One region of the Pararhizobium sp. LjRoot238 genome, then DNA from elsewhere that is predicted to be linked to it. Evidence: riboswitches for the same ligand, from Rfam matches in the RefSeq annotation. Region 1 holds a riboswitch; the other holds the start of a gene.
What was found. A riboswitch is a leader RNA that binds a small molecule or an ion and turns the genes downstream of it on or off. The one in region 1 is predicted to bind thiamine pyrophosphate.
Positions count from the first base shown of each region.

Region 2: another riboswitch for thiamine pyrophosphate. It lies ahead of thiC (phosphomethylpyrimidine synthase ThiC); the one in region 1 lies ahead of thiB (thiamine ABC transporter substrate binding subunit).

Region 1 is NZ_CAXUPP020000001.1:1,592,361-1,595,629, reverse strand. It holds gene thiP (thiamine/thiamine pyrophosphate ABC transporter permease ThiP) at 1-369, opposite strand, end outside; gene thiB (thiamine ABC transporter substrate binding subunit) at 401-1,411, opposite strand; TPP riboswitch at 1,453-1,570, opposite strand; gene ACSQ3F_RS07875 (DUF2806 domain-containing protein) at 1,900-2,901, shown strand; gene ACSQ3F_RS07870 (MDR family MFS transporter) at 3,150-3,269, opposite strand, start outside.
Region 2 is NZ_CAXUPP020000002.1:396,308-399,576, forward strand. It holds gene thiC (phosphomethylpyrimidine synthase ThiC) at 1-1,767, opposite strand, end outside; TPP riboswitch at 1,862-2,000, opposite strand; gene ACSQ3F_RS23090 (GntR family transcriptional regulator) at 2,174-2,842, shown strand; gene bioB (biotin synthase BioB) at 3,056-3,269, shown strand, end outside.

The sequences.
Region 1 (3,269 bases):
ATCCAGCCCCAGCCAGGCGAAGGCTGTGTTGAGTATGCCCTGCCGCCCCCAGATGCCGATCAGACCCAGCGCCGCAACCAGCGCCGGCAGGCCGAGCGGCAACGCCAACAGCCGAATGATCCAGACGCGGCCGGGAAAGGACGGTTGCCGCGCCAAAGCACGGGCAACGGGAATGGCGAGCACGATCGACAGGAATGTCGAGAGCGAGGCCTGCAGCAGCGTGAACCGCATCACACGCCAGATATAGGCGTCGAAGAGACCGCCTTGCCCGGATGTACCCGGCGCATCGAAGGCAAGCAGGGCATAGGCGGCGAGACAGACGAACAGGACGATACCGCCGAGGCAGAGCGCCCCGGCAGCCAAGGTCAGACGCTTTTCAAGACCGCCGGGCAATCGAAACTCAGTTCTTGCTCATGGCGGCGAGCCATTCGTCGATCCAGGCCTTGCGGTTGGCGGCAACCTCGTCGGAAGACATCAGATAAGTCTTTTGCGGATTGACCAGCTTGCCGAAGGCTTCCGGCAGCGGCTCCTTGGTCGCGGCGACGGGCATCATCCAGTTGGTCGTCGGAATGATCGACTGGAACTCCGGCCCGGTGACGAAGGAAAGGAAGTCCTTGGCAAGAGCCGGGTCCTTGGCGCTTTTCGTCATGCCGGCCACTTCGATCTGGATGTAATGGCCTTCCGAGAAGGCGGCCGCCTGATAGCGGTCGGTTCCTTCCGCGACCATGTGATAGGCGGGCGAGGTGGTATAGGACAGCACCATTGGCGCCTCGCCCTTGGTGAACAGGCCGTAAGCCTCCGACCAGCCGGGCGTTACCGTCAGGACGCGATCCTTGAGCTTGGCCCAGGCGGCACCGGCCTGATCGCCATAGACCGATTTGACCCACAGCAGCAGGCCAAGGCCCGGCGTCGAGGTGCGCGGGTCCTCGATGACGATCTTCTGGCTCGGATCGCCCTCCACCAGTTCCTTCAGGCTCTTCGGCGGTTCCTTCAGTGTCTCAGTGTCATAGATCACGGCGAAATGGCCGTAATCATAGGGAACGAAGACGTCGTCGGAAAAGCCGCCGGGAACCTTGACGGCGGACGTATCGACACCGTGCGGCGCGAAAAAGCCGGTCGCCTTGGCTTCGGAGACGAGATTGGTGTCGAGACCGAGAACGATATCGGCCTTGGAGGCGGCCCCCTCGAGCTTCAGCCGGGTCAAAAGCTCGACGCCGTCGGCAACGCTGACATACTCGACCTTGCATTGGCAGGTCTTTTCGAAGGCCTCGGCGACCTTGGCCGCTGGTCCCCATTCGCTGGTGAAGCTTTCATAGGTGTAGACGGTCAGCGTCTTGTCTTGCGCGGAGACCGCGACAGGCGGCGTCAGGGCGGCAAGGGCCGCAATCAGGGAAATCAATGCCGTGCGCATCAGCGCCTCCTTTAAATCCAAGTGGATGGGGAATAGGGCGCTGAAATGTGCCGTCTAATCCCTCCGCCGGTGCAAACCGGATCAGGTTCCGCGGGTTGGCTGTTTGAAGCCTCTCAGCCGATCGTCCAGGTAGGACAAACGGCACCCCGTTAGAGCAGAAGGAGATTTAGACTTGAGTGAAATGCTTGGCAAGAGGGGCGAGGGAAACGCCGGGGGCTGCCTCTTGCGCGGTCGGGCCCTTCCCTATGGGGGAAAGCAGGGAGAGCCACCAGCGGAATACACGATCGACTATATCGGCTGCGACTACATGAGCCGCGATATTGCAGGCGTAAGTGCATTGCCGAGGCAGGCTCTCACGGTTCGACAGAGGTTGTCTATCTGTACTTAGGCCCAGCACCCGGAACGCGGGGGAGAGTCGAGTCATCACCGATAAGGACTCGCGTTTTCGGAGAATCATGCTTTGATCTTCCCTTTAGGGGGAGATAGAGATGACCGGAGACGAGCAGCAAAATTTGCCAACTACCTGGAAGGACGCGTTGGCTGGCGTCGCAGAGGGCGGTTTACCTCAACTTATAGCAGGCCCAGCCGGCAAGGCGATTAGCCGGCTGGTTGGCGCCGCAGTTGAAATCCCAGCGGCTTGGCTTGAGCAAAAAGCTCAGACTATCCGCGATGAAACGGAGGCTCGATCGAAGGTGATGCAAGTCCTTAGCGAAAAAGCCGCGGAGCTCGGTATTCAAGATGAAAGGCTACTTGGCCGAGGCTTGGACAATCTTCTTGGCCGCGCCTTTAGGGAGCAGGAAAACCGAGAGGCCGTGGCTGTCAAAGTGGTCGAACAGCTATCTGAAGAACCAGCCCAGCCGGGAAGCGAGGGACCGTCGGATGATTGGCTGAATGTGTTCGAGCAGCACGCGGCGAAAGCAAGTTCCGAAGAGTTGAGGGAGACTTGGGCACGCGTATTGGCCGGTGAAATCAGAAAACCAAACGCATTCTCACTGAAGACATTGCAGTTTTTGTCTGTCTTAGACAAAGAAACGGCGCTAGCCGCGGAGGCTTTGCTTTCAAGGGTTGTAGATATTAATGGGGCCCTCATCGGGGAAGTATCAGGCGAAACATTTATGATGATGCAGAAAGCCCGTGAGGCTGGCCTTATAGGTCAGCTAGACATTGACACTATAGTGACAGTAGACGTTCGGGAGGACGGATTAAGAATACATGCCATGGGCGATGTTGCAATCGTGGCGAGAGCAGACCCCGGAAGCCAGTATAAATTTGAGTGCACGACAATTTCCACCACAGCCATGCAAGTATACCCAATCGTCCGGCCCAAGCCCTCTGAAGCGGCGATAGAGTTATTTATTCAAGAACTTAAGGGGAAGCCCGTGATTAAGACTATCGAGCGAGGTCGAATCGTGCGCGATGGTAATAAGGTCTTTGCTTCTGATCTGCAGCGAGTTTGGGAGCGAACGGCAAACGACGTGCCACAACAGTGAATTTCTGCCTTCTAACAGCCTCCGTCCCGGCCGCCTTGGGAGGGAGTAGAGGGGCAAAGAAAAACCCGAGGCTGCCCCTCGGTTCGAGTTCAAAAGCGGGGAAGTTTATTCGTCACCCGCTTTTTCTGTCTAGCGCTTCAGCAGCTCGGCCCGATCGCTTCGCGGATCAATGAGAGCCGAATGACCAGGCGAACAGTGCCAGCCGGTGGAAGTCCGGCCTCCCATCACCTGCGGATCGGGTGAGGGTCTCACGCCGCCGGCTTTTGCGGCAGGCGGACGGATTTGAGGCTGATCGCCGAGACGAGCGTGACCAGCGTCATGCCGACGGCCGTCAGGAACAGCGGCTGGAAGGCGGCCGTATAGCTTTC
Region 2 (3,269 bases), on a different contig from region 1:
CTTCGCGGCCATCGCTTCCAACCCCTCCTTCTGGGCCTCGGCGCGGATGTCATGCGATATCCGCATGGAGCAGAATTTCGGGCCACACATCGAGCAGAAATGCGCGACCTTGTGGGCTTCCTTCGGCAGGGTTTCGTCGTGGAAGGAGCGCGCCGTTTCCGGATCGAGCGAGAGGTTGAACTGGTCTTCCCAGCGGAACTCGAAACGGGCCCGCGATAGCGCGTCGTCGCGCAGCTGGGCTGCCGGATGCCCCTTGGCAAGGTCGGCGGCATGGGCGGCGATCTTGTAGGTGATGACCCCGACCTTGACGTCGTTGCGGTCGGGTAGGCCAAGATGCTCCTTCGGCGTGACGTAGCAGAGCATAGCCGTGCCGAACCAGCCGATCATGGCAGCACCAATGCCCGAGGTGATGTGATCGTAGCCTGGCGCAATGTCGGTCGTCAGCGGCCCGAGCGTATAGAACGGGGCTTCGCCGCAGACTTCCAACTGCTTGTCCATGTTTTCCTTGATCTTGTGCATCGGCACGTGGCCGGGGCCTTCGATCATCACCTGGCAATCTTTCGCCCAGGCGATCTGCGTCAGTTCGCCCAGCGTCTCCAGTTCCGCGAACTGCGCGGCGTCGTTGGCATCGGCGATCGAGCCGGGACGCAGGCCGTCGCCAAGCGAGAAGGAGACGTCATAGGCGCGGCAGATGTCGCAGATCTCTTCGAAGTGCTCGTAGAGAAAGCTCTCCTTGTGGTGATGCAGACACCACTTGGCCATGATCGAACCGCCGCGCGAGACGATGCCGGTGACGCGGTTGACGGTGAGCGGAATGTAGTGAAGCCGCACGCCGGCGTGGATGGTGAAATAGTCGACGCCCTGCTCGGCCTGCTCGACCAGCGTGTCGCGGAAGACCTCCCAGGTGAGATCCTCGGCAATTCCGTTGACCTTTTCCAGCGCCTGATAGAGCGGCACCGTGCCGATCGGCACCGGCGAATTGCGGATGATCCACTCGCGGATGTTGTGGATGTTACGGCCGGTTGACAGGTCCATCACCGTATCGGCACCCCAGCGGGTCGCCCACACCATCTTCTCGACTTCCTCGGCCATCGAGGAGGTGACGGCGGAATTGCCGATATTGGCGTTGATTTTCACCAGGAAATTGCGGCCGATGATCATCGGTTCGGATTCGGGGTGATTGATGTTCGCCGGGATGACCGCCCGCCCGCGCGCAACTTCCTCGCGCACGAACTCGGCTGTGACGTGATCCGGAATGCGGGCGCCAAAACTTTCGCCGTCACGAACCAGAGCCTCCTTTGCGGCCTTGCGCCCGAGGTTTTCGCGGATGGCGATGTATTCCATCTCTGGCGTGATGATCCCGGCCCGCGCATAGGCAAGCTGGGTGACGGCCTTGCCGTCCCTGGCCTTGAGCGGCCGGTTGCGGATCGGAAATTCCGGCGTCAGCCGTTCGCCGGTGGCAAAGCCGTTGTCTTCGGGTTTGACATGCCGGCCCTCATACGCCTCGACGTCACCACGCGCCGTCACCCAGGCGTGGCGCAGTCGAGGTAGCCCGGCGTCGATCGAAACGGTGAGGGTGGAATCGGTGTAGGGACCGGAGGAATCATAGACGGTGACCGGCGGTTCGCCCGACGTTGGATGAAGCGCGATCTCCCGCATCGGCACGCGGATGTCCGGATGCCGTTCACCCGGAACATGGACTTTGCGCGAGGCCGGCAGGGGGCCTGTGGTGACAGTCGGGGTGAGGTTTTTTGCGGCAATATTCATGGTTGAGGCTCCAAATTTTAGGTTGGAGACCCAGTCCTTTAGAGCCGGAATGATGGAAAGACGCTGACACGAATCCGCAAACGGAAATCGAGTCATGGCAGCGCTCGCACCGTCCCTACGCCAGTATGAACTGGATCAGGTTCAACGGGTCACTGCGCTGCTTGAGGGCGGAAGAACCGCCTGTCACGCCAGCAGAATCTCAGCCCCTTGTCGGGACCCCCCTGGTGAATGCGGTCAGTAAGGCATGGTTCTGGACGATGCGTCAAGGGCTGTTGGCGTGGCCTGGGTGATGACGCGTCAAGCGGCGACCGGCTGCTCCTTTGCGCCTGCACGGCAAGCTGTAAAGATTTTCAATGATTTCAGTCTTCGTCTCGACAGCGTGGCTGCAGCAAATTATCTATAAAAAATGACCTCGACGCTCGAAGACACAATTGCCAGCCGTATCAGCCGCATCCTTGCCGACAGGATCGTGACGGGAGAGCTCGATCCGGGCACGAAGCTGCGGCAGGATCATATTGCCGAGGAGTTCGGAACGAGCCATGTGCCCGTGCGCGAAGCCTTTCGCCGGCTGGAGGCGCAAGGCCTTGCGGTCAGCGAGCCGCGCCGTGGCGTGCGGGTCGCGTCCTTCGATCTCAAGGAAGTCCGCGAAGTCGCGCAGATGCGCGCCGCGCTCGAAGTGCTGGCGCTTCGCCACGCAGCACCGCACCTGACGCCATCGATCCTCGATCTCGCCGAAGAGGCGACGGTCGCCGGCGACAATTCCCGCGACGTTCGATCCTGGGAGGAGGCGAACCGGCGTTTTCACAGCCTGATCCTCACGCCCTGCGGCATGCCGCGCCTGCTTGCCGCGATCAACGATCTGCATGCCGCCAGCGCCCGCTTCCTGTTCGCCAGCTGGCGCTCCGAATGGGAAGTTCGTACCGATCACGACCATCGCGCCATCCTGACGTTTCTGCGTCAGGGCAATGTCGAGAACGCCGCCGCCGTTCTCGAGCGCCACGTGCAGTGGATCGGGCAAAAACCCGTCCGGAGTGCGTCGGGAACGACGCGTGACGCCTTCGCGATCGTCGGCTGACGGTTGGCCCTGTTCCGACAGGTTTTTCCGACCGATACGCGTCAAACTGCGAGGCCGTGCCGTCCTCCTGAATTCTCGCTTTGATTGAAGTTTTTCCCACCCTCAACGAAAGGGCGCTTGCGTCCGATTGCGCCACAATAAATTATAGATAATATCAGGTCTTATCTATAGTGAGCTTGAAGGCAGGCGCGACAAGAGGGGAATCTATCGAAAATGTTGCAAGGAAGCACAGCCGCAGACCGCGTTGAACTGTCCGTCGTCACCCCGTCGGAGTCGACGTCGCTCGCTCAGGCGAAAATTATCTATAATTCTCCGTTCAACGATCTGTTGTTTCGGGCACAGACCGTTCACCGGGCGAATTTCGATCCCAACGCCGTGCAGATGAGCCGGCTGCTGTCGATCAAGACCGGCGGCTGCGCCGAGGATT